Regions from separate parts of the Streptomyces sp. NPDC048171 genome, predicted to be linked through region 1. Evidence: riboswitches for the same ligand, from Rfam matches in the RefSeq annotation. Region 1 holds a riboswitch; each other region holds the start of a gene.
What was found. Region 1 has a riboswitch for cobalamin ahead of ACGF3J_RS10905 (energy-coupling factor ABC transporter permease). Riboswitches for the same ligand answer to the same signal wherever they lie in the genome.
Positions count from the first base shown of each region.

Region 2: it holds a riboswitch for cobalamin, as region 1 does, so the genes downstream of both, ACGF3J_RS30970 (ABC transporter substrate-binding protein) here and ACGF3J_RS10905 (energy-coupling factor ABC transporter permease) in region 1, are expected to answer to the same signal.
Region 3: it holds a riboswitch for cobalamin, as region 1 does, so the genes downstream of both, ACGF3J_RS07150 (ribonucleoside-diphosphate reductase subunit alpha) here and ACGF3J_RS10905 (energy-coupling factor ABC transporter permease) in region 1, are expected to answer to the same signal.
Region 4: it holds a riboswitch for cobalamin, as region 1 does, so the genes downstream of both, metE (5-methyltetrahydropteroyltriglutamate--homocysteine S-methyltransferase) here and ACGF3J_RS10905 (energy-coupling factor ABC transporter permease) in region 1, are expected to answer to the same signal.

Region 1 is NZ_JBIDAU010000003.1:490,687-498,669, forward strand. It holds gene ACGF3J_RS10880 (ATP-binding protein) at 1-1,053, opposite strand, end outside; gene ACGF3J_RS10885 (cell division protein SepF) at 1,151-1,543, opposite strand; gene ACGF3J_RS10890 (hypothetical protein) at 1,640-2,101, opposite strand; gene ACGF3J_RS10895 (chloride channel protein) at 2,376-3,671, shown strand; gene ACGF3J_RS10900 (potassium channel family protein) at 3,668-4,213, shown strand; cobalamin riboswitch at 4,290-4,475, shown strand; gene ACGF3J_RS10905 (energy-coupling factor ABC transporter permease) at 4,505-5,212, shown strand; gene ACGF3J_RS10910 (energy-coupling factor ABC transporter substrate-binding protein) at 5,209-5,547, shown strand; gene cbiQ (cobalt ECF transporter T component CbiQ) at 5,548-6,297, shown strand; gene ACGF3J_RS10920 (ATP-binding cassette domain-containing protein) at 6,294-7,142, shown strand; gene ACGF3J_RS10925 (MFS transporter) at 7,171-7,983, opposite strand, start outside.
Region 2 is NZ_JBIDAU010000012.1:130,675-138,657, forward strand. It holds gene ACGF3J_RS30940 (anti-sigma factor) at 1-46, opposite strand, end outside; gene sigK (ECF RNA polymerase sigma factor SigK) at 43-630, opposite strand; gene ACGF3J_RS30950 (AAA family ATPase) at 820-2,835, opposite strand; gene ACGF3J_RS30955 (DUF4190 domain-containing protein) at 3,023-3,436, shown strand; gene ACGF3J_RS30960 (ABC transporter ATP-binding protein) at 3,467-4,279, opposite strand; gene ACGF3J_RS30965 (iron ABC transporter permease) at 4,276-5,385, opposite strand; gene ACGF3J_RS30970 (ABC transporter substrate-binding protein) at 5,382-6,407, opposite strand; cobalamin riboswitch at 6,445-6,625, opposite strand; cobalamin riboswitch at 6,750-6,873, shown strand; gene ACGF3J_RS30975 ((2Fe-2S) ferredoxin domain-containing protein) at 6,936-7,331, shown strand; gene ACGF3J_RS30980 ((2Fe-2S)-binding protein) at 7,356-7,983, shown strand, end outside.
Region 3 is NZ_JBIDAU010000002.1:596,060-604,042, reverse strand. It holds gene ACGF3J_RS07170 (GntR family transcriptional regulator) at 1-697, shown strand, start outside; gene ACGF3J_RS07165 (DUF3311 domain-containing protein) at 844-1,101, shown strand; gene mctP (monocarboxylate uptake permease MctP) at 1,098-2,708, shown strand; gene ACGF3J_RS07155 (GNAT family N-acetyltransferase) at 2,807-3,313, shown strand; cobalamin riboswitch at 3,361-3,523, shown strand; gene ACGF3J_RS07150 (ribonucleoside-diphosphate reductase subunit alpha) at 3,647-6,034, shown strand; gene ACGF3J_RS07145 (ribonucleotide-diphosphate reductase subunit beta) at 6,091-7,098, shown strand; gene ACGF3J_RS07140 (hypothetical protein) at 7,011-7,256, opposite strand; gene ACGF3J_RS07135 (GlxA family transcriptional regulator) at 7,349-7,983, shown strand, end outside.
Region 4 is NZ_JBIDAU010000007.1:74,997-79,316, reverse strand. It holds gene metE (5-methyltetrahydropteroyltriglutamate--homocysteine S-methyltransferase) at 49-2,367, opposite strand; cobalamin riboswitch at 2,537-2,758, opposite strand; gene ACGF3J_RS20380 (hypothetical protein) at 2,832-3,266, opposite strand; gene ACGF3J_RS20375 (GNAT family N-acetyltransferase) at 3,438-4,320, shown strand, end outside.

The sequences.
Region 1 (7,983 bases):
CGCCGCCAGCCGCAGGAGTTCGGCTCGCTGGCGCACGTCCAGGCCGCGGTCGAGGCCGTCGGCGAGGACGGTGAGCGTCTGCAGCGCGGCGGGGACCTCGCCGGCCGGGTCGACCTCCAGCACCCCGGGCCCGGTGAACAGCACAAGGGCGAGGGCGAGGTAGCGCAGTTCGCCGTAGCCGAGCCGGGCCAGGCCGGTGCGCACCCCGTCACCCCGGTCGAGGAGGGCGCGGACCACGCCGCCGACGGCGGGTTCGGCCAGTACGTCCGCGACGGGGCCCGCGCAGCCGGTGCGGACCGCCGCGACGAACTGCGCGTGCCGCCGACCGCATTCGGTGCGGGTGCGCCACAGAACGTCGGCGAGGTTGTCGCAGCCGCCCAGCAGGCGTCCGGAGCCGGTCGGTACGGGCTCCCGCATCCGGCCGGGCCGGGGGTCGCAGGCGAAGACGGAGCGCAGCGCGACCACCATCTGCTCGGCGGCCGCCAGCACCCTGCGCTGCCCGTCCGTCTTGCCGGCCACCCGCAGCGGCAGCAGCGGGGTGCCGAGCCGGTCGTCGGGCAGGGGCGCGCGGGTCACCGGCGCCGAACCGGCCGTGTGCCAGGCGGCCTGCACGGCACGCCGGCCGGGGTCGCGCAGGGCCGTCTCCAGCAGCACGACGCCGTCCGCCGACAGCCGCTCCCCCACGACCCGCAGTTCGGGCTCCGCCTGCACGGCGACGTCCAGGTGGACCGGGCCCTCGGCGCCGTCGGCCGTGCAGCCGATGCGGAAGCCCCGGCGCCGCTGGGCGTCGGGCCGGGCCCGTTCGGGCACGCAGGCGAGGGGGTCGGGGAACACGGCGCCGAGTTCCGCGCCGCCGCCGAGCCGGGCCAGGGCGTCATAGGCCCTGAGGGCGGTGGTCTTGCCGCAGCCGCTGGGCCCGGCGAGCAGGGTGAGCGGCCCCAGCCGCAGCACCGCGCGCCGGTGCCCCGCGAAGGCGGACAACCGCAGCTCCGTGACGCGGGGCCGGCCGGGGAGCGGTGCGACGGACGCCGTCGACGCGGATGACGCTGCCATATGCGGACCGTAGGTACTCCCCCGTACGGCGAACCGTTTTGCCCGGAGTGCGTTCCTACGATCGGGGGACGGCGCCGTCAGGGGCCGGGCGGCGCCGTCACACCCCGGGGACCCCGACGGCGTCCTCCATCAGTCCGTTGACCTCGGTGCCCGCCGGGCTCAGCAGGAAGACGTTGCGGTCGACCCGGTGCATCCCGCTGGCCAGTCCGAAGACGACGCCGGTGCTGAAGTCCAGGACCCGCTTGGCGACATCGCCCTCGGCGCCGGTCAGGTCCAGCAGGACCGGGATGCCCGCCATCAGGGTCTCGGCGACCTCGCGCGCGTCCGCGAACACGTTGACCCGCAGCACCACGAAGCGGCGGCGCCGCTCGGTCTCCGCCTCGGGCATCGCCCGGTGACCGACCGCCGAGGGCCAGGCGTCGCGTCCGCGCAGCGGAACGACCTGGGCGAGCCCCTCCCACTGCTCATCGGTGACGTCGTGGCTGTTCACCGGCTCCCCCGCATTCCACTCGCCGTTATTGCCTGCACCAGCCAATTCTTACGTCAAGTCACCCGTTCGGCCCAACTGCGACACGGTCGGCGAGGCTCAGACCCCGGACTCGGCGTCCTGACGGCTGGCCAGGGCCCAGATGACGAACACGTCGATCGCCATCATGATCACGGACCAGACGGGCGCGTACGGCAGGAACAGGAACTGCGCGATCAGGCTCAGCGAGGCGATGACGATGCCCGCGACCCGCGCCCAGGCCATGCCCTTGAGCAGTCCGTATCCGACGAAGAGGACGAGGGCGCCGAGGACGACGTGGACGATGCCCCAGCCGGTGAGGCTCATCTCGTAGACATACGTGCCGATGCGGGCGTACACGTCGTCCTCGGCGATGGCCGCGATGCCCTGGAGGACGGCGAGGGCGCCGTTCAGCATCAGCAGGACGCCCGCGAAGACGACGCCGCCGGCCGCCCAGCCGCCGGGCCGGCCGGCCGAGCGCTGGGACCAGGTGCCGTCGCCGTGGGACGGGCGTCCGGGAGTGGGTTCGGCGTGCTGGCTCATGTGCGCGGTCCTTTCTGCGTGTCCCCCGTACGGGCCTCGGCCCACCGGCACCGGCACGGCGCCGCCGGGTCGTTCCGAGCCTGCGGGGCGCCGGGCCCCCCGGCCACGCGGGTCCGCCGTACGGGTGAACGGTGCCCCGGCGTGCGCATGCGGCCCCGCGCCCCCTCGCGTTAACTGAGCCGCACCCGCGGGAGCGGACGAAGGAGGGCACGTGACGAGTCGGCCGGCGCCGGCGAACGCCGCCCCGGGACGGGCCGAGCAGTCGCTGCGGGAGATGCTGCTGAGCCCCGGCTACCGGCGGCTGTTGCTGCTGTGCGTGCTGCTGGGCGTGCCGATCGCGCTCGCCTGCTTCTTCTTCGTCGGTCTCCAGCACCAGTTGCAGCACTGGGTGTGGACCTCGCTGCCCGAGGCCGCCGGTTACGACACCCCGCCCTGGTGGTGGCCGCTGCCCGCGCTGGTGCTGGCCGGGCTGATCCTCGCGCCGATCGTGACCCGGATGCCGGGCGCCGGCGGGCATCTGCCGGTGAACGGTCTGGGCGGGCCGCCCGTCGGCCCCAAGGCGCTGCCGGGCGCGGTCCTGGCCGCGCTGGCCACCCTGCCGCTCGGCGTGGTGCTGGGTCCCGAGGCCCCGCTCATGGCGGTCGGCAGCGGACTCGCGCTGCTGGCGGTGCGGCGGCGGGCGGGGGCAGGCGGCGACCAGCGGGCCGGGGCGATCCTCGCGACGGCCGGCTCCACGGCCGCCATCTCCACCATCCTCGGCGGTCCGGTGGCCGCGGCCGTCCTGCTCATGGAGGGCGCGGGCCTGGCCGGGGCGCAGATGGTGGTCCTGCTGCTGCCCTGTCTGCTGGCCAGCGCCACCGGCTCCCTGGTCTTCACCGGCTTCGGGCAGTGGACCGGCCTGAAGATCGGCGCACTGGCCCTGCCCGACCTGCCGCCGGCCGCCAACCCGGACGTGGGCGACTTCCTGTGGGGCATCCCGACGGCGGCGCTGATCGCCGTGCTCATCACGCTGGCCCGCGAGCTGGGGCACCGCACCGTCTCGTGGACCCGGCGGCACACGGCCGTGCGCACGGTCGTCTGCGCCACGGCGGTCGGGGTGTGCGTGGCGGCGTACGCGTTGATCACCGGCCGTTCCCCGGCCGAGGCGGCGCTCTCCGGGCAGGCCGCGCTCGCCCAGCTCGCGGCCGACCCGCACGCCTGGCCGGTGGGCGCGCTGATCGCCCTGGTCGCGTGCAAGGGGCTGGCGTGGGGCATCGCGCTGGGCAGCCTGCGCGGCGGTCCGATCTTCCCGTCCGTGCTGCTGGGCACGGCGACGGCGATGGCCTGTTCCGGGCTGCCCGGCTTCGGCGTGACCCCCGCCCTCGCCCTCGGCATCTCCGCCGCGGCGGCCGCCGTGACGGGGCTGCCGCTGTCCAGCGCGGTCCTCGCGGTGCTGCTGACGGGCGGGGACGCGTACGACCAGATGCCGCTGATCGTGACCGCGTCGGTGGTCTCCTTCGTCGTCGCCCAGGTGGTGCGCCGGACGCAACCGGAGGCGGCCCACGCCCCGACGACGGGAACGACCGGGTGACGGAGCGCCGCACCGTACGGACCCGTTCCGGCTGGCACACCGCCCGGCCCTGGGTCGTTCGCGGCTGCGTCGCGGTGGCCGTGGCCGTGGCCTACTTCCTGCTCCCCCTCGACCACCTGGGGCCGCACCGGCCCGTGCTGAGCTGGGTACTGTGCGCCCTGCTGCTGGCCCTCGTGGCCGCGCTGCTGCTCCGGCAGATCCACCACGTCCTCGTGGACCGGCCCGAGACCAAGCCCGGCATGGTCATCACCCTGCTCATCATCCTGTCCGTGCACATCTTCTCGGCCACGTACTACGCCCTCGCCAAGGAGCCCGGCGAGTTCACCGGCCTGCACACCCGTGTCGACGCGCTCTACTTCACGGTGGTCACGCTCGCCACGGTCGGGTACGGGGACATCACGCCGAGCGGGCAGTCCGCCCGGATCGTCACCCTGATCCAGATCGCCTACAGCTTCGTGTTCCTCACCGCCGCCGCGACCGCGCTCAGCACGCGGGCCCGCGCCATGGTGGTCCGGCGCACGGAACGGGACCGGTCCGGCTGACGTTTCCGCAGCCCCGAGCCGTGTCCGCCGGGTCGGCGCGGCAGGATGCCTGCTTGTCACCAGCCCCGTGGGAGCACTACTGTCGCCACGCCTTGGTGAACGGGAAATCCGGTGTGATGCCGGTGCGGCCCTCGCCACTGTGAATCGGGAAGTCCGGCTCCGGCCCTCGCGGGCAGCCACTGGGTCCTCGTGACCCGGGAAGGCGTTGCACGGACAGCGGTACCCGTCAGCCAGGAGACCGGCCAGGGCGCGTCGTCCATCCACGAGGTGCTGGAGAGGGTCTGCTGAGCCATGCACATAGCCGAGGGCTTTCTGCCACCGGCGCACGCGATCGCCTGGGGTGTCGCGTCCGCGCCGTTCGTCGTCCACGGAGTCCGGTCACTCACCCGTGAGGTCAGGGAACACCCGGAGAGCACGCTGCTCCTCGGCGCCTCCGGTGCCTTCACGTTCGTCCTGTCCGCCCTGAAACTGCCCTCGGTCACCGGGAGCTGCTCCCATCCGACCGGCACCGGTCTGGGCGCCATCCTCTTCCGGCCGCCGATCATGGCGGTACTGGGCACCATCACCCTGCTCTTCCAGGCGCTGCTGCTCGCCCACGGCGGGCTGACCACGCTCGGCGCCAACGTCTTCTCGATGGCGATCGTCGGTCCCTGGGCCGGGTACGGCGTCTACCGGCTGCTGCGCCGTTACGACGTGCCGCTGATGGTCGCCGTGTTCTTCGCCGCGTTCGTCGCCGACCTGTCCACCTACTGCGTGACCAGCGTGCAGCTGGCGCTGGCCTTCCCGGACCCGAGCAGTGGATTCACCGGCGCCCTCGGCAAGTTCGGATCCATCTTCGCCGTCACGCAGATCCCGCTCGCGGTCAGCGAGGGCCTGCTCACGGTCATCGTGATGCGGCTGCTGGTGCAGTCCAGCAAGGGCGAACTGACCCGGCTGGGCGTGCTGCTCACCCGGTCGGGCAAGACCACGACCGACGAGCAGGAGGCGGTGGCCCGATGACCCGCAACGCGAAGATCAACGCCCTGCTGCTGCTCGCCGTGGCCGCGCTCGCGGTGCTGCCGCTGGTACTGGGGCTCGGCGACCACAAGGAGGAGCCGTTCGCCGGCGCGGACGCGGAGGCGGAGACGGCGATCACGGAGATCGAGCCGGACTACGAGCCGTGGTTCTCGCCGCTGTACGAACCGCCGTCCGGGGAGATCGAGTCGGCGCTGTTCGCGGTGCAGGCCGCGCTCGGCGCGGGTGTGCTGGCGTACTACTTCGGTGTGCGCCGGGGCCGGCGGCAGGGCGAGGAGCGGGCGGCGGCGGCACTGCGGGACACTCCCGCAGGGGACTGAGTGCTGCCGATCGACGCGGCGGCCCACAGCAGTCGGTGGCGCCGCCGCCACCCCGTGGACAAGGCCGTGCTCGGTCTCGGTCTGACCGTGCTCGCGATCTCGCTGCCGCCCTGGCCGGGCGCGGCGCTGGTGCTGGTGACGGCGCTGGCGGTGCTGCTCGGCCCGGCGGGGGTGCCCGGACGGCGGCTGTGGCGGGCGTACCGGGTGCCGTTGGGCTTCTGTGTGACGGGCGCGCTGCCGCTGCTGGTCCAGGTCGGGGGCGCGGGCGGGTTTCTGACGGTGGCGCAGGGCGGCCCGGTGCGCGCCGGTGAGCTGCTGCTGCGGACCTCCGCGGCCTCGCTCGGGGTGCTGCTGTTCGCGTTCACCACGCCGATGTCGGACCTGCTGCCCCGGCTGGTGCGGGCCGGGGTGCCCGCGCCGGTCGTGGACGTGGCGCTGGTGACGTACCGGATGAGTTTCCTGCTGCTGGACTCGGTGCGCCGGGTCCGGGAGGCGCAGGCCGCGCGGCTGGGGCACACCACCCGGGCGGCGACCTGGCGTTCACTGGGCGGGCTCGGCGCCACGGCGTTCGTGCGGGCCTTCGACCGGGCGGCGCGGCTCCAGTCCGGTCTGGCGGGCCGCGGCTACGACGGCACCCTGCGGGTCCTGGTGCCCGAGGCCCGCGTCTCGGTGGCCTTCACTGCGGCGAGCGGCGCGCTGCTCGCGGCGCTGGCCGCCCTCACCCTCGTACTGGAAAGGCCGTTGTCGTGAGTGGGACGAGCGAGGCGACCGCGCAGGCGCTGGTCGCCCTGCGGGGTGCGGCCTTCGCCTACGAGGAGGGCCCGGACGTGCTGGCCGGGCTGGACTTCTCGGTGCGCGAGGGGCGGGCGCTGGCGCTGCTCGGCCGCAACGGCAGCGGCAAGACCACGCTGATGCGGCTGCTGAGCGGCGGACTGAGGCCGCGTGCGGGGACGTTGACGCTCGGCGGGGAGCCGGTGGCGTACGACCGCAAGGGGCTGACCCGGCTGCGGAGCACGGTGCAGTTGGTGGTGCAGGATCCGGACGACCAGCTCTTCGCGGCCTCGGTGGGGCAGGACGTGTCCTTCGGACCGTTGAACCTGGGCCTGCCGGACGCGGAGGTCCGGTCCCGGGTCGGCGAGGCGCTCGCCGCGCTGGACATCGGGGCGCTGGCCGACCGGCCGACCCATCTGCTGTCGTACGGGCAGCGCAAGCGGACGGCGATCGCGGGGGCGGTCGCGATGCGGCCGCGGGTGCTGATCCTGGACGAGCCGACCGCCGGGCTCGATCCCGACGGCCAGGAGCGGCTGCTCGCCACGCTGGACCGGCTCCGGGCGGGCGGCACCACGGTGGTGATGGCCACTCATGACGTCGACCTCGCCCTGCGCTGGTCGGACGATGCAGCGCTGCTCACCCCGGACGGTGTGCGCACCGGTCCGACGGCCGCGACGCTGGCCCGCACGGATCTGCTGCGGCAGGCGGGGCTGCGGCTGCCCTGGGGCGTCGCGGCGGCCGAACTGCTGCGGGCGCGGGGCCTGTTGCCGGAGTCGGCCTCCGGACCCCGCACTCCGGAGGAGCTGGCCGCCCTGGCCGACTGACGCGTGCGCCGGCCGGGGCGGCCCGGGGTCAGCGCGCGGAGTCGCTGTGCTCCGGATCGGCGGTGGCCGCGGTCGGCTCGCCCTCGGGACGGTCCTCGGCGCCGCCGCCGCGGCGGCCCGGCAGGACCGCGAGGACGATCACGGTACCGACGGCCATGATGATGCCGCCGACGAGGCTGGTCGTCGAGACGCCGTGGGCGAAGGCCCGGTCGACGGCGTCGGTGAGGGCCTGCGCCTGCTCGGGCCCGGCGGCCGGGTCGGTGGCCAGCCGCTGGGCGACGGCGAGTCCGCCGCCCACCGAGTCCTGGGCGGTGTCCAGCGCGGCGGCCGGGAGGCGGTCGCCCACCAGGCTCGCCAGCTCGTCGCGGTAGGCGGTGCCGAGGAGGGAGCCGAGGACGGCGATGCCGAGCGAGCCGCCGAGTTCGAGCGCGGTGTCGTTGGCGCCGCCGCCGACGCCCAGTTCGTCCTCCGGGAAGGTGCCCATGATCGTGTCGGTGGCCGGGGAGACGCTGAGGCCGATCGCGAGGCCGAGGAGCAGCATCGGGGCGAGGAAGTCGGCGTAGGTGGAGCCCTGGTCGATCAGGACCAGCAGGAAGACACCGGCCGTGCCGATCGCCATGCCGGAGCCGACCATGGCCTTCACGCCCAGCTTCGGGGTGAGCCGCCCGGTCACCGCGGCGCCGACGAACACGGCCCCGGCCAGCGGCAGCAGCCGCACACCCGTCTCCAGCGCGCCGTAGCCGAGCACGAACTGGAGGAACTGCGTGGCGTAGTAGATGGCGCCGTAGGTGCCGAAGAAGAAGAACAGCACGGCCAGCATCGAGCCGCTGAAGGGCCGCAG
Region 2 (7,983 bases), on a different contig from region 1:
TGTAGGCGCCGAGGTCGAGATGCGGGTCGCCGCCGCCCACGGTCATGATCCCGTCTCCACACACTCGCGCAGGCGCCGCAGCCCCTCACGCATCCGTGACTTGATGGTGCCCGCGGGGGTGGCGAGGGAATCGGCCACCTCCGCGTAGGTCAGCCCCTCGTAGTAGGCCAGCACCAGGGGCAGCCGCAGCTTCCGGGACAGCTCCGCCAGGCAGCGGAAGACCGTGCGGTGCTCCTCCCGCTCCTCGACCTCCTCGGCGACGGCGTCGAAAGGCCGGTCGAGTTCCGCGGAGCCGGTGCGCAGCTCACGGGCCCGGCCCGAGACCACGGACCGCACCCGGTCCACGGCCCGCCGGTGCGCGACGGTCAGCACCCAGTTCCGGGCGGCGCCCCGTTCCGGGCGGAAGCGGTCGGCGGTACGCCACACCTCCACCATCACGTCCTGGGTCACCTCCTCCGCCTGCGCCTCGTCTCTCAGAACCCGGAAGACCAGTCCCATCACCGACGGCGCCAGTGCGTCGTAGACCCCGGCGAACGCCTGTTCGTCGCCGGCGGCGGCACGGGTGAGCAGCTCGTCCACCCGGCTCTCGCCGGATGACCGTCCCGCGCCCGTTCCGGCTCCGTCGTCCATTCCCGCTCCTCCGTGCTCTGCTCGACACTGGGGCATCCCAGTGGGGAGCGCACGTGGTCGGGAGCCGTCCGCCTGACGCGTTCACCTCCTGGCCGGACGACGGGAGGCGTGGGGGGCCGCACGGCCCTCACCCATGGTTCGTAGCCGCCGCCCCCTCGGATGCCGGTCGACCGCACGGACCGGCCGCGGTCACCCCCGGGAGGACGACCCCAGCAGTTCGGCCAGCACCTCCTGCGGTTCGCGGCCCATGCTGCGCAGCATCACGGTCTGGTACCCCTCGTCGCCGAGCACCGAGCGGACCGTGCTCTCGTAGTGGTCGCGCACCGGGCCCAGTTCCGGCGTGCCGCGCTGGGGGTGCCCGACCGAACTCCAGAGGGTCTCGCCGACCGCGTAGGCCCGCGCCGCGGGCTCGGCGGAGCCGGCGGCCGCGAGTGCCGCCGCCAGCACGTCCAGGCCCAGTGCCAGCCCGAAGCCGTCACCGATACGCCGCTTGCCGTCCAGCATCGAACGGGCGTACGTGACCGCCTGCGGCGCACGGTCCTGGAAGAGCGAGATGAGGGCCAGCTGGTAGTCGGTGTAGGCGCGGGTCCACCACTCCCCGAGCGCGACGCAGTGCGCGCGCAGGGACTCGGCCTCCTCCCGCGCCCGGTCCAGGAAGCCCTGGCCGGTGAGGGCGAAGACCCGGACCAGGCGGCACATCATCGCGCCCGGGGTGGTGGCCCCCGCCGACCGCGTCAGCGCCAGGTCCGCCGTGTGCCCGGCAGTCATGGGGCGCCCCGTGAGCAGATGGATGAGGCCCACCAGGTACGCCGCCCGCAGTCGGCCGTCCACGTCCTCCACCTGCTCGGCCTCCCGGCCGCAGGCTTCCGCCAGGTCGACGGCGGCCCGGATGTCCCCGCGCAGGACCTGGGCGACACCGAGCGCCCACAGCGCCCGGGCCCGCGCCGGGCCGGGCGCCCCGGGCAGGGCGAGGGCGTCCTCCAGATAGCCGGCGGCCTCCGGGAGATGGCCGCAGCAGCTCCAGAAGAACCCGAGCAGGCCGGTCAGCTCGACGGCCGCGCGGGAGCGGGTGGTGAGGCAGTGGTCGAGCGCGGCACACAGATCGGCGTGGGCGTCCTCCGTCCACCGGTACCAGCGGGTCTGGTCCGGGCCCAGCCAGCCCGCGTCGGCGAGGCGCGCCTGCTCCAGGAAGAACCGGGCGTGCCGCTCGGACACCTCCCGCGTCTCCCCCAGTTCGTCGAGCCACATCCGCCCGTACTCGCGGACCGTGTCGAGCATGCGGTGCCGGCCGCCTCGCACGGCCACGACCGACCTGCGCTCCAGGCCCTGGAGTGCCGACGCCAGCAGCGGTGGGGTGAGCGGCCCGCCGCCGCAGACGGCGAGCACGGTGTCGCCGTCGACCGGGCCGCGGAAGACCGACAGCCGCGCCCACAGCAGGCGCTCCGTCGGGGTGCACAGCTCGTGGCTCCAGCCCACGGTGGTGCGCACCGCGCGGTGCCGGGGCGGTCCGGCACTCCGGTCCGCGGCGATGTCCAGGCGGGAGAGCAGCGCCTCCTCGACCTGTTCGATGTTCTGGCCGGCCAGCTGGCCCGCCACCAGCTCCACGGCGAGCGGGATGCCCTGCAGCCACTGGCACAGGCGGCCCGCGGCGAGCAGATCCGTCGTTCCGTCCAGGGCGACGCCGAGCGCGGCGGCGCGGTCGTACAGGAGTCGCACCGCGTCCGTCTCGGCGGGGAGCGGGTCGACCTCCATGACCCGTTCACCGGTCAGCCCGAGCGGCTCCCGGCTGGTCGCCAGCACCGTCAGCCCCGGACTGGCCCGCAGCAGCCGGTCGACCAGGTCGCGGCAGCCGCCCGTGACGTGCTCACAGGAGTCCAGCACCAGGAGGCGTTGCTGGTCGGCCAGCCATCGGCCCAGCGCGTCGACCGGGTCGATCGCCGTGTGGTCGGAGAAGTCGAGCGCGTCCGCGACGGTCGCGGTGAGCAACCGGTCGTCGGGCAGCGGCCAGAGGTCGGCCCACGCGACCGCCCGGCCGCCCGCGTCGTGCACGCGGTCCGCGGCCTGGAGGGCGAGCCGGCTCTTGCCGACCCCGCCCACCCCCGTGAGGGTCACCAGGCGCGGCTCACGCAACGCCTCTTCCAGGCGGTCCAGTTCGTTCGCGCGGCCGACGAAACCGGTCGGTATCTCAGGGAGATTGCTCAGCACGTACCCAGTCTGGCGTGCCGGCCCGCTTTGGAGGAGGGCCTTCGGCCATGGACCACCGGCCGCACACGGCGGAGTCACCCGACCGTGTGACGCCCCAAACCGGGCTCGAAGGCATCCGCCACCGACATCGGGGCATCCGGCACGTACGGCAACTCCACCGGACGGAAACAGAGATGAGAGTGACGACGTGTCGTTTCCCGAACACCCCGCATCTTCCGGCGACGCCCACCAGACGCACCACGACGCCGGCATGAGACGCTCCAACGGCATGGCGGTCGCCGCCCTCGTCCTCGGCATCCTGGCCGTCCTGCTCTTCTGGACCGTCATCGGCGGGGCACTGCTCGGTCTGCTGGCCCTGATCTTCGGCATCATCGGCGCACGCAGGGCACGCGGCGGACGGGCGCCGCGCCGTGGGATGTCCATCGTCGGCGCCGTACTCGGCGCGCTCGGTCTGATCGCCTCCGTGGTGATCATCGCGATCGGTGCGTCCATCCTCAACTCGGACGAGTTCAAGGACTTCGACGACTGCGTCCAGCACGCCGATTCGCAGAGCGAACGGGACGCCTGCGCCGACGACTTCGAGCAGGACGTGAACAACTGACGCGGCCCGCCCGCGACGCGGCCCACCGCGTCAGCGCGGCCGCTCCGTCAGGAGGTCGCCCGGACGCTCGCCGGGCACGAACGTCACCTGGGGCGCGCCCGTACGCGGATGCACGCTCACCTCGCCCACGACCCCGTACACGTCGGCGAGCAGCGACGGCGTGAGCACCTCGGCCGGCGGGCCCGAGGCCACGACCTCCCCCTCGCGCAGGACATGGAGGCGGTCGCAGTAGTACGCGGCCAGGTTGAGGTCGTGCAGTGCGACCAGCACGGTCGCCGGCAGCCGCCGCAGCACGCCGAGGACGTCCAGTTGATGGCGGATGTCGAGGTGGTTGGTCGGCTCGTCGAGGACCAGCAGGGCAGGTCGCTGGGCGAGGGCGCGGGCGATGAGGACCCGCTGGCGCTCGCCGCCGGAGAGCCGGTCGAAGGGGCGCTCGGCCAGCCGGCCGGCGTCCACCGCGGCGAGGGCGTCGTCGATGATGGCGGCGTCCTCCGCCGTGTCGCCGGCCAGCATCCGCTTGTGCGGCGTGCGGCCCATGGCCACGACCTCCCGGACGGCGAGGTCGAAGTCCGCGGCCGAGTCCTGCACCACGGCCGCCACGGTGCGCGCGAGACGCCGCGCGGGCATCGACCAGGTGTCGGCGCCGTCGACGCGGACGGTGCCGGTGTCCGGGCGCAGGACGCGGTAGACGGCCCTCAGCAGGCTGGACTTGCCGCTGCCGTTGGGACCGACCAGACCGATCACCTCGCCCGCCGAGGCGGTCAGCGAGACGTCGCGCACCAGGTGGCGGGCTCCGGCGGTGAGGGTGACGCCCTCGACGGACAGGTCGGTCGCGGCGCTCATGCCCCTCCTCGGTCGGTGCCGCGCCGGGCGTCCCGGCGCATCAGCCACAGGAAGAACGGCCCGCCGCACAGCGCGGTGAGCACGCCGACCGGGATCTCCATGGGCGCGGCGACGGTGCGTGCGGCGATGTCGGCCCAGATCAGGAAGACCGCTCCGGCGAGCGCAGCCGTGGGCAGCACCCTGCGGTGGTCGCCGCCGACGAACAGGCGTACCACGTGCGGGAGGATCAGGCCGACGAAGCCGATCGGGCCGGACGCCGCGACGAGTACGCCGGTGACCAGGGACAGCAGCACGAACATGCGGGCCCTGAAGCGGGCGACGTCCAGGCCCATCGTCGTCGCCGCCTCCTCACCGGCCAGCAGCAGGTTGAGGTTGCGGGCCTGCACCAGGAGCACGCCGATGCCCAGCAGCACCGCCAGCCCCGGCAGCCACAAGGTCTGCCAGTTGACGCCGCCGAGACCGCCCAGGGTCCAGGCGAGCACCGCCCGGGCCTCGTTGCCGCGGTCGGTGGTGAGCAGCAGCAGGTCGAGGACGGCCGTGAGCATCGCCGCGATCGCCACCCCGGACAGGACCAGGCGCGTCGAGGTGATGCGCCCGCCGGTGCGGGCGGTGGCGTACACGATCGCCAGTGCGCCGAGGGCGCCGGCGAACGCGGCGGCGGACAGCGACAGGGGACCGAGGAAGCCGACGCCGAAGACGATGACCGAGACCGCGCCGAGGGAGGCGCCGGAGGAGACGCCGAGCAGGTACGGCTCGGCGAGCGGGTTGCGGACCAGCGCCTGAAGGGCGGTGCCGACCACCGCGAGACCCGCACCGGTCACCGCTCCCAGCAGGACGCGCGGGGCCCGTACGTCGAGGACGATGGTCTCCCGCGCGCGGGACCAGTCGGGGTGGGTGAAGTCGGCGCCCAGGGCGTGCGTCACGATTCCCCAGACCTGGCCGGGCGGCACCTGGACCGAGCCGATGGCCAGTCCGGCCGTCACGGAGGCCACCAGCAGGGCCGCCAGCGCGAGCGACGTCCCCGCCATCGTCGTACGCCCCGCCCGGCGCGACCGGGCGGCCGTCGGGTCCGGTTCGGCTACCGCCTTGGTGGCGGTGCCCGTCACCGGAAGCTCTCGGGGTGCAGTCCGCGGGCGAGGTCCCCGACCGCGTACGCCGACCGGATGCCGACCAGGGTCGCGGTCAGCGGCAGGACGACGAACCGCTTGTTCTTGACGGCGGGGACGTCGGCGAGGGCCGGCTGGGAGAGCAGGAACTTCTTCTTCTGCTCGACGCTGCCGGCTCCGGCGTAGTCGTAGATCGCGATGACCTCGGGCCTGCGCTCGACGACCTGTTCCCAGGAGACGTCGCCGAACACCTCGTCGAGGTCGCCGAAGACGTTCTTGCCGCCGGCCAGCCGGATCAGGTCGGTGCCCAGGCCCTTGCCGCCCGCGGTGAAGGCGCTCTTGTCGCCGCTGTCGTAGACGAAGACCGGCACCTCCGGCTCGCCCTTCACGGCGGCGGACGCCCTGGCGACACGGCTCTGCAGGTCGGCGATCAGCTTGTCGGCCCGGTCGGGGACGCCGAAGACGCTCGCCACCGTACGGATCTCGGCGTAGGTGTCCTTCATCGTCACCCGCTTCTCGCCGCAGTACTCGCGGTTGAGGTAGGTGTCGATGCCCGCGTCGGCGAACGCCTTGCGGGAGCGGCCCTCGTTCTCGGCGAAGGCACTGCCGTAGCCGCCGTAGACGAGGTCGGGCTCGGTGTCCAGGATCTTCTCGAACGACGGTTCCCGCTCGGCGAGTTCGGGTATCGCCTCGTAGTCCTTCCGCAACTCCGGCAGGACGGCCGAGTCGGGGAAGGCGGTGCCGACCATGCGGTCCTTCAGACCGAGCGCGAGCATCAGCTCCGCGGGGTGCTGATGGATGGTGACCACCCGGGACGGCGGCTTGTCGTACGTCGTCCTCACACCGCAGTTGTCGACGGTGACGGGGAATCCCGCGGGGGACGACGCCGATGCGGATCCGTCCTGGCCGGAGTCGTCGGCGCCGCCGGACGAGCCGCACCCGGCGGTCACCAGGGCCGCCGACAGGGCGAGCGCCGCGGCCGTGGCGCGCAGGCTCCGGCGGCGTCGGGCAGGGGAGAACAGGGCTGACACGTAAGCCTCCTGGGGAGTCCGCGCTCCTCGGATCGGGCCCGCGACAGGCCAGTGTCCTGACTCCCGGGCCGACGGCCCCCGGCTGCCCGCCCGGTGGGCGCGGGGGCAGGTCGAGGGCGTGATGCCCGGTCACAGTGGCGGGACCGTGCCGGATTCGCACCGGCTTCCTGTCTCCCGTCGCGGCTATGACCTGGCGATATTACGTTCCTTTGGACCGGGCGCAAAGCGCGGGTGCTCAGCGGGCACGCGGTGCCCGTGCACGGCGAGGGGCCCCGCTGACAGCCGCGGGGCCGGGATGCGAGGATGCCCGGAGCAATTGGGCGACGGCGGCCCGAGGAAGCCGGTGCGAATCCGGCGCGGTCCCGCCACTGTGATCGGCGAGCGAGCCCCCACACGACCACTGCCCGCACGGGTGGGAAGGGGTGGGGCGAGCGACGACCCGAGAGCCAGGAGACTCACGCGGTCGCCTCCTCGACGGACCACCGGGGCGGATCTCCCCGGGGAGAGGGACGATGCCGTATGCCCGCCCACGCCGGCCCGAACGAAGCGACGCCCGGCGCACCTACGGACCCGACGCCCTCACGCGTCGTCGTCTGCCGGGACTGCTGCTGCGGCACCCCGAAGATCATCGGCGTCGACCACGCGGCGCAGACGGCGCGGCTGCGGGCCCGGGTGCCCGTGCGGGTGTCGGACTGCCTCGACGTGTGCGAACAGGCCAACGTGATCGTCGTCCAGCCCTCCGCGGCGGGCCGCGCCGCCGGCGCCCGTCCGGTCTGGCTCGGACTGGTCAACGACCCCGACGCCACCGAGGACATCGCCGACTGGGTCCGCGCCGGCGGTCCCGGCGTCGCACCGCGGCCCGACATCCTCGACCTGTACGCCATCACGCCCCCGCGACGGGGCCCGTCCGCCTGACTCGGCGCTCACGAGGAGATACCGGTGTCCGGAAAGGTTCAGGCGCCGCCCGCCGACGTCACCGCCGCCCTGCACGACGTGGCCGCCCTCGGGGGCTTCTTCGTCCTGCGCGTCGGGGGTGCGGATGCGGGCTGGCATCCGGTCGGCCACTCCTACGCGCGGGGTTTCACCGACCTCGCCGAGGCCGTCGCGCACCGCCACCGCGCGCCCGAAGCGCGGATCGGCGTGTCCATCGCCCACCTGGGTCACGCGGCACGCCTCTGGTCGCCCGCCCTGGCCTGCGCACTCCTGCACGGCATCGTCCTCGACCTGAGCCGGCTGGAGCGGGCCGACGACGGCCCGGCCCTGCGCATGCCCCACCCCGCCGGCCTGCGCGGCGGGACGGCACGGCCGTCTCCCGCCCTCGCGCTGTACCGGCAGGTGACGGCCCACCTGGAAGCGCTGGCCGAAGGGCTCCGCGTCAAGGTCGCCCCACGACTGCTGGACGGCAACGCCGCCTCGGCGCTCGTCGAGGCGGCCCGCGCCCTGCTGGCGGCGCACCCCGCACTCCGCGAGCCGCTCACCGGCCTCACCACCGAGCTGCTGAACACCGGACGGCTCGTGGGCACCGGAGAGATCACCGGACCGGATCTCACGTTCCGGCGCCGCAGTT
Region 3 (7,983 bases), on a different contig from region 1:
GTACTACCGTCTGAAGAAGCATCTGCTCGACATGACCCGGACACAGACACCGGGCACGCCGGTCCCGCCGGAGCGCACCCTGGCAGCCGAGTTCGACACCTCGCGCACCACCGTGCGCCAGGCCCTCCAGGAACTGGTGGTGGAGGGCCGCCTGGAGCGCATCCAGGGCAAGGGCACCTTCGTCGCCAAGCCCAAGGTGTCGCAGGCGCTGCAACTCACCTCCTACACCGAGGACATGCGGGCCCAGGGCCTCGAACCCACCTCGCAGCTGCTGGACATCGGCTACATCACCGCCGACGACCGGCTCGCCGGGCTCCTCGACATCACGGCCGGCGGGCGGGTGCTGCGCATCGAGCGGCTGCGCATGGCCAACGCCGAGCCGATGGCCATCGAGACCACCCACCTCTCGGCGAAGCGCTTCCCCGCGCTGCGCCGGTCCCTGGTGAAGTACACGTCCCTCTACACCGCGCTGGCCGAGGTGTACGACGTCCATCTCGCCGAGGCCGAGGAGACCATCGAGACCTCGCTGGCCACCCCGCGCGAGGCCGGCCTGCTCGGCACCGACGTGGGCCTGCCGATGCTGATGCTCTCCCGGCACTCCCTGGACCGCACCGGCCAGCCGGTGGAGTGGGTGCGGTCGGTGTACCGGGGCGACCGGTACAAGTTCGTGGCCCGCCTGAAGCGCCCCCAGGACTAGCGCAAACCGGACAGAACATACCGCTCCCGACCGCGAAGTTGCAGTTCAGGACCGATATGCGGACGAGGGCTTCCGCTGTCCTGACGCCGTCACCTACATTTCGTGCGCACTGCACGAGGTGATCAGCGAGGGGACGGAGCCACCGCATGTCACAAGCCCCGGAAGTGAGCAGAGGCCCGGTGGTGACGCCTGTGCGCGTCGTCATCGGCCTCTGCCTAGTCGCACCGTTCGTCGCCATGCTCTGGGTGGGTTCGTACGCGAAGACGGACCCGACCTTCATCGGCATACCGTTCTTCTACTGGTACCAAATGGCGTGGGTCCTCATCTCCACCGTGCTCACGGTGGTCGCGTACCAGCTGTGGCAGCGTGACCAGCGCGCCCGCCGGGAAGGCGGGGCCAAATGAACGACGGCGTGAACGGCGTCGCGCTCGGCGTCTTCATCTTCTTCTTCGTCCTCGTCACCGCCATGGGCTTCCTGGCCGCCCGCTGGCGCCGGGCCGCGAACGAGCACAGCCTCGACGAGTGGGGCCTCGGCGGCCGCTCGTTCGGCACCTGGGTCACCTGGTTCCTGCTGGGCGGCGACCTGTACACCGCGTACACCTTCGTCGCCGTTCCGGCGGCGATCTACGCGGCGGGCGCGGCCGGCTTCTTCGCGGTGCCGTACACCATCCTCGTCTACCCGCTGATCTTCACCTTCCTGCCGCGCCTGTGGTCGGTCTCCCACAAGCACGGATACGTGACGACCTCGGACTTCGTGCGCGGCCGCTTCGGCTCGAAGGGGCTGTCGCTGGCGGTCGCCGTCACCGGCATCCTCGCGACGATGCCGTACATCGCGCTCCAGCTGGTCGGCATCCAGGCCGTGCTGGACGTGATGGGCGTCGGCGGCGGCGAGGACACCAACTGGTTCATCAAGGACCTGCCGCTGCTGATCGCGTTCGGCGTGCTGGCGGCGTACACCTACTCGTCGGGGCTGCGCGCCCCCGCACTGATCGCGTTCGTCAAGGACACGCTGATCTACATCGTGATCGCGGTGGCGATCATCTACATCCCGATCAAGCTCGGCGGCTTCGACGACATCTTCGCCGCGGCGAACGACAAGTTCACCGCGTCGGGCAACGGCGGCCTGGTGCCGAACCACGGCGGGCAGTGGACGTACGCCACGCTGGCGCTCGGCTCGGCCCTGGCGCTCTTCATGTACCCGCACTCGATCACCGCGACGCTGTCCTCCCGCAGCCGTGAGGTGATCCGGCGCAACACCACGATCCTGCCGCTGTACTCGCTGATGCTGGGGCTGCTCGCGCTGCTGGGCTTCATGGCGATCGCGGCGGGCGTCAAGGTGGAGAACGGGCAGCTGGCGATCCCGCAGCTGTTCGAGAACATGTTCCCGGACTGGTTCGCGGGCGTGGCCTTCGCGGCCATCGGCATCGGCGCGCTGGTGCCGGCGGCGATCATGTCGATCGCGGCGGCGAATCTCTTCACCCGCAACATCTACAAGGACTTCATCAAGCCGGACGCCACCCCGGCCCAGGAGACCAAGGTCTCCAAGCTGGTGTCGCTGCTGGTGAAGGTGGGCGCGCTGGTCTTCGTCCTGGGCATGGACAAGACGGTCGCGATCAACTTCCAGCTGCTCGGCGGCATCTGGATCCTGCAGACCTTCCCGGCGCTGGTCGGCGGCCTGTTCACGCGCTGGTTCCACCGCTGGGCGCTGCTCGGCGGCTGGGCGGTCGGCATGGTCTACGGCACGGTCGCCGCGTACGGTGTGGCCTCCCCGACGCAGAAGCACTTCGGCGGCTCCTCCGACGAGATCCCCGGCATCGGCGAGATCGGTTACATCGGTCTCACCGCCTTCGTGCTGAACATCCTGGTCACCGTGGTCCTGACCTTCGTCCTGCGGGCGGTCAAGGCGCCCGACGGCGTCGACGAGACCAAGCCGAGCGACTACACGGCGGACGCGGGCGACCCGGGCGTCGAGGTCGAACTGCCGCCGGCCACGGCGGGTACCTCGCACTAGGTCCTTCGTAGAGGTCCTTCGCAGAGGTCTTCCTCGTCAGCGGGCCGTCGGAGAAATCCGGCGGCCCGTTGTCGTACCCGTCGGGCACACTCGGGGTCATGGACTTCGTGATCCGGCGGGCGGCGGCCGAGGAGTACGACACCCTCGGCGAGATCACCGCACAGGCCTATCTGCGCGACGGCCTCCTCGACTTCGGGGACGACGACGCGTACCTGCACGAGCTGCGCGCCGTGGCCAAGCGGGCGGCGGCCGCCGAGGTGCTGGTCGCCGCGGCGGACGGCGGGGTGCTCGGCGGCGTGACCTTCGTGCCCTCCGGCGGGCCCATGGCGGACATCGCCCGGCCCGGTGAGGCCGAGATACGCATGCTCGCCGTCGCCCGCGAGGCACGCGGACGCGGGGCCGGCGAGGCGCTCGTGCGGGCCTGCGTCGACCGCGCCCGGTCCGTGGAGGGCTGCGTGCGCGTCGTGCTGTCCACCCAGGCCACCATGCGCACCGCCCACCGCCTCTACGCGCGCCTGGGCTTCACCCGCACCCCGGACCGCGACTGGAACCCCTTGCCGGAGCTGGACGACATCACTCTCCTCACCTACGAACTGACGCTCTGACACCACCCCGACACGCTGGCGGACACAACATCTGGGGGTGCTGGCGGAGCCCGGCACAAGATGTATGCTCGTGCTCGCTGTCGTCGCAGGGGAATCCGGTGTGAATCCGGAACTGTCCCGCAACGGTGTACATGCGTGTATCCGTACGTTCTCGGACGTACGTGCACGCGTGCCTCAGTCCGAGGACCTGCCGACAGTGTGCCCGGCCTCCCGGCCCGGGTGCCATGACGTCCGGGCCTCGTGGAGTGGGCCGGTGGACGCGACGCCGCGTGCGCTCGTGTGCTGCCCCCTGCCCTCCGCCAGGCCCCGTGCCGAGCGAGGGAGTGCCCCCACGTGACCATCGCGCCAGCCGATCCGGCCGCAGCGACCCCGGTGACGACTTCAGCGATGCCGGTGACCGAGGAGTCCGACGGACCCGGTGCCGCCCTGCTGCGGACCCTGACCGAGCTGACCGCCGACCTCCCCGACGCCGACCCCGGCCGGGTCGCCGCCGCCGCGCTGCGCGGCCGGTCCGCCCACGCGGACGAGGCCGAGCTGCGCGAGCTGGCCACGGAGGCGGCGGCCGGTCTCATCTCCGAGGACCCGGTCTACTCCCGGCTGGCCGCCCGGCTGCTGACCATCGGCATCCGCGTGGAGGCCGCCTCCCAGGGCGTCACGTCCTTCACCGAGTCGGTCGCCACCGGGCACCGCGAGGGCCTGATCGCCGACCGCACCGCCGAGTTCGTACGGCAGCACGCGGACCGGCTGGACGCGACGATCGACCGGGCCGCCGACGACCGCTTCGGCTACTTCGGGCTGCGCACCCTGCACAGCCGCTACCTGCTGCGGCACCCGATCACCCGCAAGGTCGTCGAAACGCCCCAGCACTTCATGCTGCGGGTCGCCGCCGGCCTCGCCGAGGACGACACCTCACGCTCCGTGGACGAGGTCACCGCGCTCTACGGCCTGATGAGCCACCTCGACTACCTGCCCTCCTCCCCCACCCTGTTCAACTCGGGCACCCGGCACGCCCAGATGTCGTCCTGCTACCTCCTCGACTCCCCCAAGGACGAGCTGGACTCCCTCTACGACCGCCTCCACCAGGTCGCCCGGCTCTCCAAGCACGCCGGCGGCATCGGCATCGCCTACTCCCGCGTCCGCTCCCGGGGTTCGCTGATCCGGGGCACCAACGGGCACTCCAACGGCATCGTCCCGTTCCTGAAGACGCTGGACGCCTCGGTGGCGGCCGTGAACCAGGGCGGCCGGCGCAAGGGCGCGGCGGCGGTCTACCTGGAGACCTGGCACGCGGACATCGAGGAGTTCCTGGAGCTGCGGGACAACACCGGCGAAGACGCCCGCCGCACGCACAACCTGAACCTGGCGCACTGGATCCCGGACGAGTTCATGCGCCGCGTGGACGCCGACGGCCAGTGGTCGCTGTTCTCGCCCGCCGACGTGCCCGAGCTGACCGACCTGTACGGCGCCGAGTTCGACGCGGCCTACCGCAAGGCCGAGGCCGCCGGGCTCGCCCGCAGGACCCTGCCCGCCCGCGAACTGTACGGCCGCATGATGCGCACCCTCGCGCAGACCGGCAACGGCTGGATGACCTTCAAGGACACCGCCAACCGCACCGCCAACCAGACGGCCGAGCCCGGCAACGTCATCCACTCCTCCAACCTCTGCACGGAGATCCTGGAGGTCACGGACGACGGCGAGACCGCGGTCTGCAACCTGGGCTCGGTCAACCTCGGCGCGTTCGTCGACGCGGCCCGGGGCGACATCGACTGGGAGCGGCTGGACGCCACCGTCCGCACCGCCGTCACCTTCCTGGACCGGGTCGTCGACATCAACTTCTACCCGACCGAGCAGGCGGGCCGCTCCAACGCCCGCTGGCGCCCGGTGGGCCTGGGCGCGATGGGTCTCCAGGACGTCTTCTTCCAGCTGCGCCTCCCCTTCGACTCGCCCGAGGCGAAGGCCCTGTCCACCCGCATCGCCGAGCGGATCATGCTCGCCGCGTACGAGACGTCCACCGACCTCGCCGAGCGCAACGGCCCGCTGCCGGCCTGGGAGAAGACCCGTACCGCCCGGGGCGTGCTGCACCCCGACCACTACGGCGTCGAGACCACCTGGCCGGAGCGCTGGGCGGCGCTGCGCGAGCGCATGGCCACCACCGGGCTGCGCAACTCCCTGCTGCTCGCCATCGCGCCGACCGCCACCATCGCCTCCATCGCGGGCGTCTACGAGTGCATCGAGCCGCAGGTGTCCAACCTGTTCAAGCGCGAGACGCTGTCCGGCGAGTTCCTCCAGGTCAACTCGTACCTGGTGAACGACCTCAAGCGGCTCGGCGTGTGGGACGCCCGCACCCGCGAGGCGCTGCGCGAGGCCAACGGCTCGGTCCAGGAGTTCTCCTGGATCCCCGCGGACGTCCGCGCGCTGTACCGCACCGCCTGGGAGATCCCGCAGCGCGGCCTGATCGACATGGCCGCCGCCCGCACCCCGTACCTCGACCAGGCCCAGTCGCTGAACCTGTTCCTGGAGACGCCGACCATCGGGAAGCTCTCCTCGATGTACGCGTACGCCTGGAAGCAGGGCCTGAAGACCACGTACTACCTACGCTCGCGCCCGGCGACGAGGATCGCCCGTGCCGCCGGCCGCGCCACCGTCCCCGCCCAGGCCACCCCGGACCCCGAAGCGGTCGCCTGCTCCCTTGAAAACCCCGAGTCCTGCGAGGCCTGCCAGTAATGCCCGCCCGTCGCCCGACCACCACCCCTGGAGGACGGCGCTCCGCGCCGACTGTGATGACTACCAAGAACCTGCTCGACCCGGGCTTCGAACTGACCCTGCGCCCCATGCGCTACCCGGACTTCTACGAGCGCTACCGGGACGCCATCAAGAACACCTGGCACGTCGAGGAGGTCGACCTCCACTCGGACGTCGCCGACCTCGCGAAGCTCAGCCCCGAGGAGCAGCACCTGATCGGCCGGCTGGTGGCCTTCTTCGCCACCGGTGACTCGATCGTGGCGAACAACCTGGTGCTCACCCTCTACAAGCACATCAACTCCCCCGAGGCGCGCCTTTACCTGTCGCGGCAGCTGTTCGAGGAGGCCGTCCACGTCCAGTTCTATCTGACGCTGCTGGACACCTACCTGCCCGACCCGGAGGACCGCAACGCCGCCTTCGCGGCCGTGGAGAACATCCCGTCCATCCGCGAGAAGGCCGAGTTCTGCTTCAGGTGGATGGACTCGGTCGAGTCGATCGACCGCCTGGAGAACCAGGCCGACCGCCGCCGCTTCCTGCTGAACCTCATCTGCTTCGCCGCCTGCATCGAGGGCCTGTTCTTCTACGGCGCCTTCGCGTACGTCTACTGGTTCCGCAGCCGGGGTCTGCTGCACGGTCTGGCCACCGGCACCAACTGGGTGTTCCGGGACGAGACGATGCACATGTCCTTCGCCTTCGACGTGGTCGACACCGTGCGCAAGGAGGAGCCGGAGCTGTTCGACGAGCAGCTCGAGCAGCAGGTCACCGACATGCTGCGGGAGGCCGTCGAGGCCGAGCTGCAGTTCGCACGCGACCTGTGCGGTGACGGCCTCCCGGGCATGAACACCGACTCGATGCGGGAGTACCTGGAGTGCGTCGCCGACCAGCGCCTGACGCGCCTCGGCTTCGCCCCCGTGTACGGCTCGGAGAACCCCTTCTCCTTCATGGAGCTGCAGGGGGTTCAGGAGCTGACCAACTTCTTCGAGCGCCGTCCCTCGGCGTACCAGGTGGCGGTGGAGGGCACCGTCGACCTGGACGAGGACTTCTGAGTCACCGCCTCTCCCCTCCTCCCCTCCTGGGCCTCCCTGATCTGACGGTCGACGCGCCGGTCGCGCACGATGCCGATCACCGAGGGGAGGACCATGAGGACCAGGAGTCCGAAGGTCACGAGCATTCCGATCAGGGCTTCGATCTGGTTTCCGTTCATGACACCACTGTCGCGCCGGATACTCCTTACCGGGAGTGGCAGGACTGCCGTAGGGCCTCGATTTCCTGCCACTCCCGGTGCACACTGGGACCATGCTCGAAAACGTGGCCGCCGTCCTGCTCGACGGTGTGCATCCCTTCGAACTCGGCGTGGTCTGCGAGGTCTTCGGCATCGACCGGAGCGACGAGGGGCTGCCGGGGTACGACTTCGCGGTGGTCTCCGCGGAGGGCCCCTCGCTCGGCACCCATGTCGGCGGACTGACCGTCTCCACGCCGTACGGTCTCGACCGGCTGGCCGAGGCGGACCTGATCGCCGTACCGGCCGGGAGCGACTTCGTGCGCCGGGAGTACCCGCCCGACCTCCTTGACGCCCTGCGGCAGGCGGTGGACCGGGGCGCACGCGTCCTGAGCGTGTGCTCGGGGGTCTTCGTACTGGGCGCCGCCGGGCTGCTGGACGGGCGGCGGTGCGCGGTGCACTGGCACCACGCGGCCGAGCTGAGCCGCCAGTACCCGCGAGCCGTCGTCGCGCCCGACGTGCTCTACGTCGACGAGGACCCGGTGATCACCTCCGCCGGCACCGCGGCCGGGATCGACGCCTGCCTGCACATCGTGCGCAAGGAACAGGGTCCCGAGGTCGCCAACCGGATCGCCCGGCGCATGGTGGTGCCGCCGCACCGGGACGGCGGACAGGCGCAGTACATCGAACGCCCGCTGCCGCGCTCCTCCTG
Region 4 (4,320 bases), on a different contig from region 1:
CGGGCCGGGACACGTGCGGTGTCCCGGCCCGGCGCCGGCCCGCTCCGGTCAGGAGGCGGGCAGCTCACCGCGGACCGTGCGGGCGGCGGCGACCAGGTTCTCCAGCGACGCACGGGTCTCGGGCCAGCCACGGGTCTTCAGTCCGCAGTCGGGGTTGACCCAGAGCCGCTCGGCCGGGATGGCCTTCAGGCCCGTACGCAGGAGGTCGGCGGCCTCGTCGGCGCTCGGGACACGCGGGGAGTGGATGTCGTAGACGCCCGGTCCGGCCTCGCGAGGGTAGCCGTGGGCGGCCAGTTCCCGGGCGACCTGCATGTGGCTGCGGGCTGCCTCCAGACTGATGACGTCGGCGTCGAGGTCGTCGATGGCCTGGACGATGTCGCCGAACTCCGCGTAGCACATGTGGGTGTGGATCTGGGTGTCCGGACGCACCCCGCTCGTGCTGAGCCGGAACGCCTCGGTCGCCCACGCCAGATAGGTGGCGTGGTCGGCGGCCCTCAGGGGCAGCGTCTCGCGCAGTGCGGGCTCGTCCACCTGGATGACCGAGGTGCCGGCGGCCTGCAGGTCGTTCACCTCGTCGCGCAGGGCGAGGGCGACCTGCCGGGCGGTGTCGCCGAGGGGCTGGTCGTCGCGGACGAAGGACCAGGCGAGCATGGTGACCGGCCCGGTGAGCATGCCCTTGACCGGGCGGTCGCTCAGGGACTGGGCGTAGTTCGTCCAGCGCACCGTCATCGGCTGCGGGCGGGAGATGTCACCGGCCAGGACCGGCGGACGGACGTAGCGGGTGCCGTACGACTGGACCCAGCCGTGCTGGGTGGCGAGGTAGCCGGTCAGCTGCTCGGCGAAGTACTGGACCATGTCGTTGCGCTCGGGCTCGCCGTGCACCAGGACGTCGATTCCGGTCTTCTCCTGGAAGGAGATGACCTCCTGGATCTCCGACCTGATGCGCTCCTCGTAACCGGCCTCGTCCAGGCGCCCGGCGCGCAGGTCGGCGCGTGCGGTGCGCAGCTCGGTGGTCTGCGGGAACGAGCCGATGGTGGTGGTCGGCAGCAGGGGCAGCCGGAGGTGGGCGCGCTGGGCCGCGGCCCGTTCGGCGTACGGCTGGGAACGGCGGGTGTCGGCGCTGGTCACGGCCTCCGCACGGGAGCGGACGGCAGGGTCGCGGGTGATGGGTGAGGTGGCCCGGGAGGCGAGGTCGGCGCGGTTGGCGGCGAGTTCGCCGGTGATGCCGTCGGTGCCCTGGGCGAGGCCCTTGGCGAGCGTGGCGATCTCGGAGGTCTTCTGCCGGGCGAACGCGAGCCAGCGCAGGATCTGCGGGTCGATGTCCCGCTCGAGGGCCGCGTCCAGCGGGACGTGCAGCAGGGAGCAGGAGGCGGAGACGTCTACACGGTCGGCGAGCCCGAGCAGGGTGCCGAGTGTGGTCAGGGACTTCTGCAGATCGTTGATCCAGATGTTGCGGCCGTTGACCACACCGGCGACCAGGCGCTTGCCGGGCAGTCCACCGACGGCGGCGAGCGCGTCGAGGTTGGCGGCGGCGGCCTCGGTGAAGTCCAGCGCCAGCCCGTCCACCGGTGCCTTGGCCAGCATCGGCAGGGCGTCGCCGAGCCGGTCGAAGTACGAGGCGACCAGCAGCTTCGGACGGTCGGACAGGGCGCCGAGATCACGGAAGGCGCGCTCCGCGGCATTCAGCTCGGCCGGGGTGCGGTCCTGGACCAGGGCGGGTTCGTCGAGCTGGACCCATTCGGCGCCGGCCGCACGCAGGTCGGCGAGGACCTCGGCGTACACGGGAAGCAGCCGGTCCAGGAGCGTGAGCGGCTCGAAGTCCGCGGGCACGCCGGGAGCGGGCTTGGCGAGCAGCAGGTACGTGACGGGGCCGACCAGGACCGGACGGGCGGTGAGGCCCTCGGCGAGGGCTTCCTTCAGCTCGGCGACCTGCTTGGTGGAGTCGGCCGTGAAGACGGTGCCGGGACCGAGTTCGGGGACGAGGTAGTGGTAGTTCGTGTCGAACCACTTGGTCATCTCCAGCGGCGCCACGTCCTGGGTGCCGCGGGCCATCGCGAAGTAGCCGTCCGTCGCGTCGGCGACGACGGCGGCGCGGTGCCGTTCCGGAATCGCGCCGACCATGACGGTGGTGTCGAGGACGTGGTCGTAGTACGAGAAATCACCGGTGGGCACCTCGTGGATGCCGGCGTCGGTGAGCTGCCGCCGGTTGTCGCGCCGGAGTTCGGCGGCGGTGGCGTGGAGGGCGTCGGCGGTGACGCGGCCCTTCCAGTAGCCCTCGACGGCCTTCTTCAGTTCACGGTTCTGACCCTGGCGGGGGTAGCCGTACACGGTGGCCCGTGCTGCCGCGGCTGCGGACTTCGCTGTCACGGAGATCTCCTTCGCGAGATGAGTCCCTGAGATCCCGGGGACGGGACGAGAGCGCGAAGGTGTGGCTGACAGCCGGACGGTGACGACCCCGCGCGGCAAAGGCACGGCCGTTCCGTCTGGTGCACGCCGACCCGCCCTCGAGGTCACCGGGATGTCCGCGCGCGGAACGGTCCGCACGCGGGCAGTTGGCAGGTCTTCGGACTCGCGGGCACGCCCTCCGTCCGGAGGACACCTACTGGCCGTCGCTTCCCGGGCCCGGTACGTCGGACCCAGTGCGTATGACGGCGGTCGTTCCCGCTCACCGCTGCGGGGCAGTCCCGGATTCCCACCGGGTTCCCTCTTACGACACCCCGCCTGGCGGACGGGGCGAACCAGCTGCACCGTTCACCCTACCGGGGACCACCCCGGAATCGGCCGGACGCGTCCGGCATGCGGACGGTGCGACGGGACACACCGCCGGCGGACTACTGCTGGGCCCAGTCGCTGCGGTCCCGCTCGGGCGCGACGGCGTGCCGCGGGCAGGCCGTGTCGTGGGCCGAGCCCAGCGAGGTCCACCACACCTCGCAGCAGTCGGCGCTCACGGGGACGCGGGCTGCGGCGGGGCGGGTGCACTCCGGGCCGTGCACGGCGCCGTCGGAGTGCCGCCAGAAGGCGCAGCACGGGGCGAGACCGACCGGCTGCCGATGAGGCGGACGGGCCAGGAGTTCGGCCCGGCGTGCCAGAACGGTCCTGCGCCGGTGCTCGGCCCCCTCCCGGGCCGCGCACCAGGCCATGACCCCCGCGGCGTAGAGCCCGGGCAGGGCGAGCCAGGGGTGGTGGCTGCCCCCGTACCAGGCGGCGGCGAGCAGGAGAACGGCGGCGGCACGGCACCCGCGTGCGGTGCGCAGGCTCGGTGTCACAGGAGACTCCCGTGGGTCGGCGACGGAGAAGGCCCTCAGGACACCCGTATGCCCGCGGTTCGCGGACCTACGTCCACCCGTCGCGCCCCATCCGCGTCCGGACGGTCCTCAGCGGCGTGCAGGGCGGAAATTCCGTTGCGGGCGCCCGCCGGCGCCCTCGATTCTGCTCTCATGTCCACCGCCGAACTGCGGCCGGCCACCCTTGCCGACGCGCCCGCCATCACCCAGCTCCTCAACGAGATCGACCGGATCGAGATCGGCCGCCCCGAGACCGACCAGCACACCGTCGAGGCCGACCTGAAGCATCCCGAGACGGATCTGAGCCGGGACTCGTGGCTCGCCTTCGACGGCGGCCTGCTGGTGGCGTACGGGCTGTTGTGGGACGAGTCCGGCGGCGAGCGCGTGGACATCGACCACTACGTGCTCCCCGGCCACCAGGACACCGGCCTGCGGCTGCTGGCCGCCATGGAGGACCGCGCCCCTGCCAAGGCACGGGCCAACGGGGCCGCTCGGGCCGTCGTCCACCTGCATCTCAACGCCCGGCCCACGACCGACACCGCGCTCCTCGCGGAGCGGGGCTGGCGGGTCGTCCGGTCCCACCACGTCCTGCGCCGGGCGGTGGACCCCGCGGCCGACCTGCCGCCGCGTGCCCCGGCCGGGGTGAGCGTGCGCGCCTGCGCGACGGAGGCGGACCGGGTCCGGGTGCACGAGCTGTACCAGCAGGCGTTCGCCGGGCACTTCGACTTCCAGCCGCGCCCCTACCGGCTCTGGCTCAGCGACATCGACGCCGAGGGGCTCGACTGGTCCCTGGTGTGGATCGCCGCCACCGACGACCTGGGGGACGCCGGTTTCCTGCTGGCCCGGGACGACCGCGAGGCCATGGGCTGGATCCGCGCCCTCGGCGTGCTGGGCGAGGCACGGGGGAGGGGCCTGGGCGGATTCCTCCTGCGGCACGCCTTCGCGCACTTCGCCGCGCGGGGCCGGGACACGGTGGGCCTCGGGGTCGACACGGCCAACGCCACCGGCGCACCGCGCCTCTACGGCCGCAACGGCA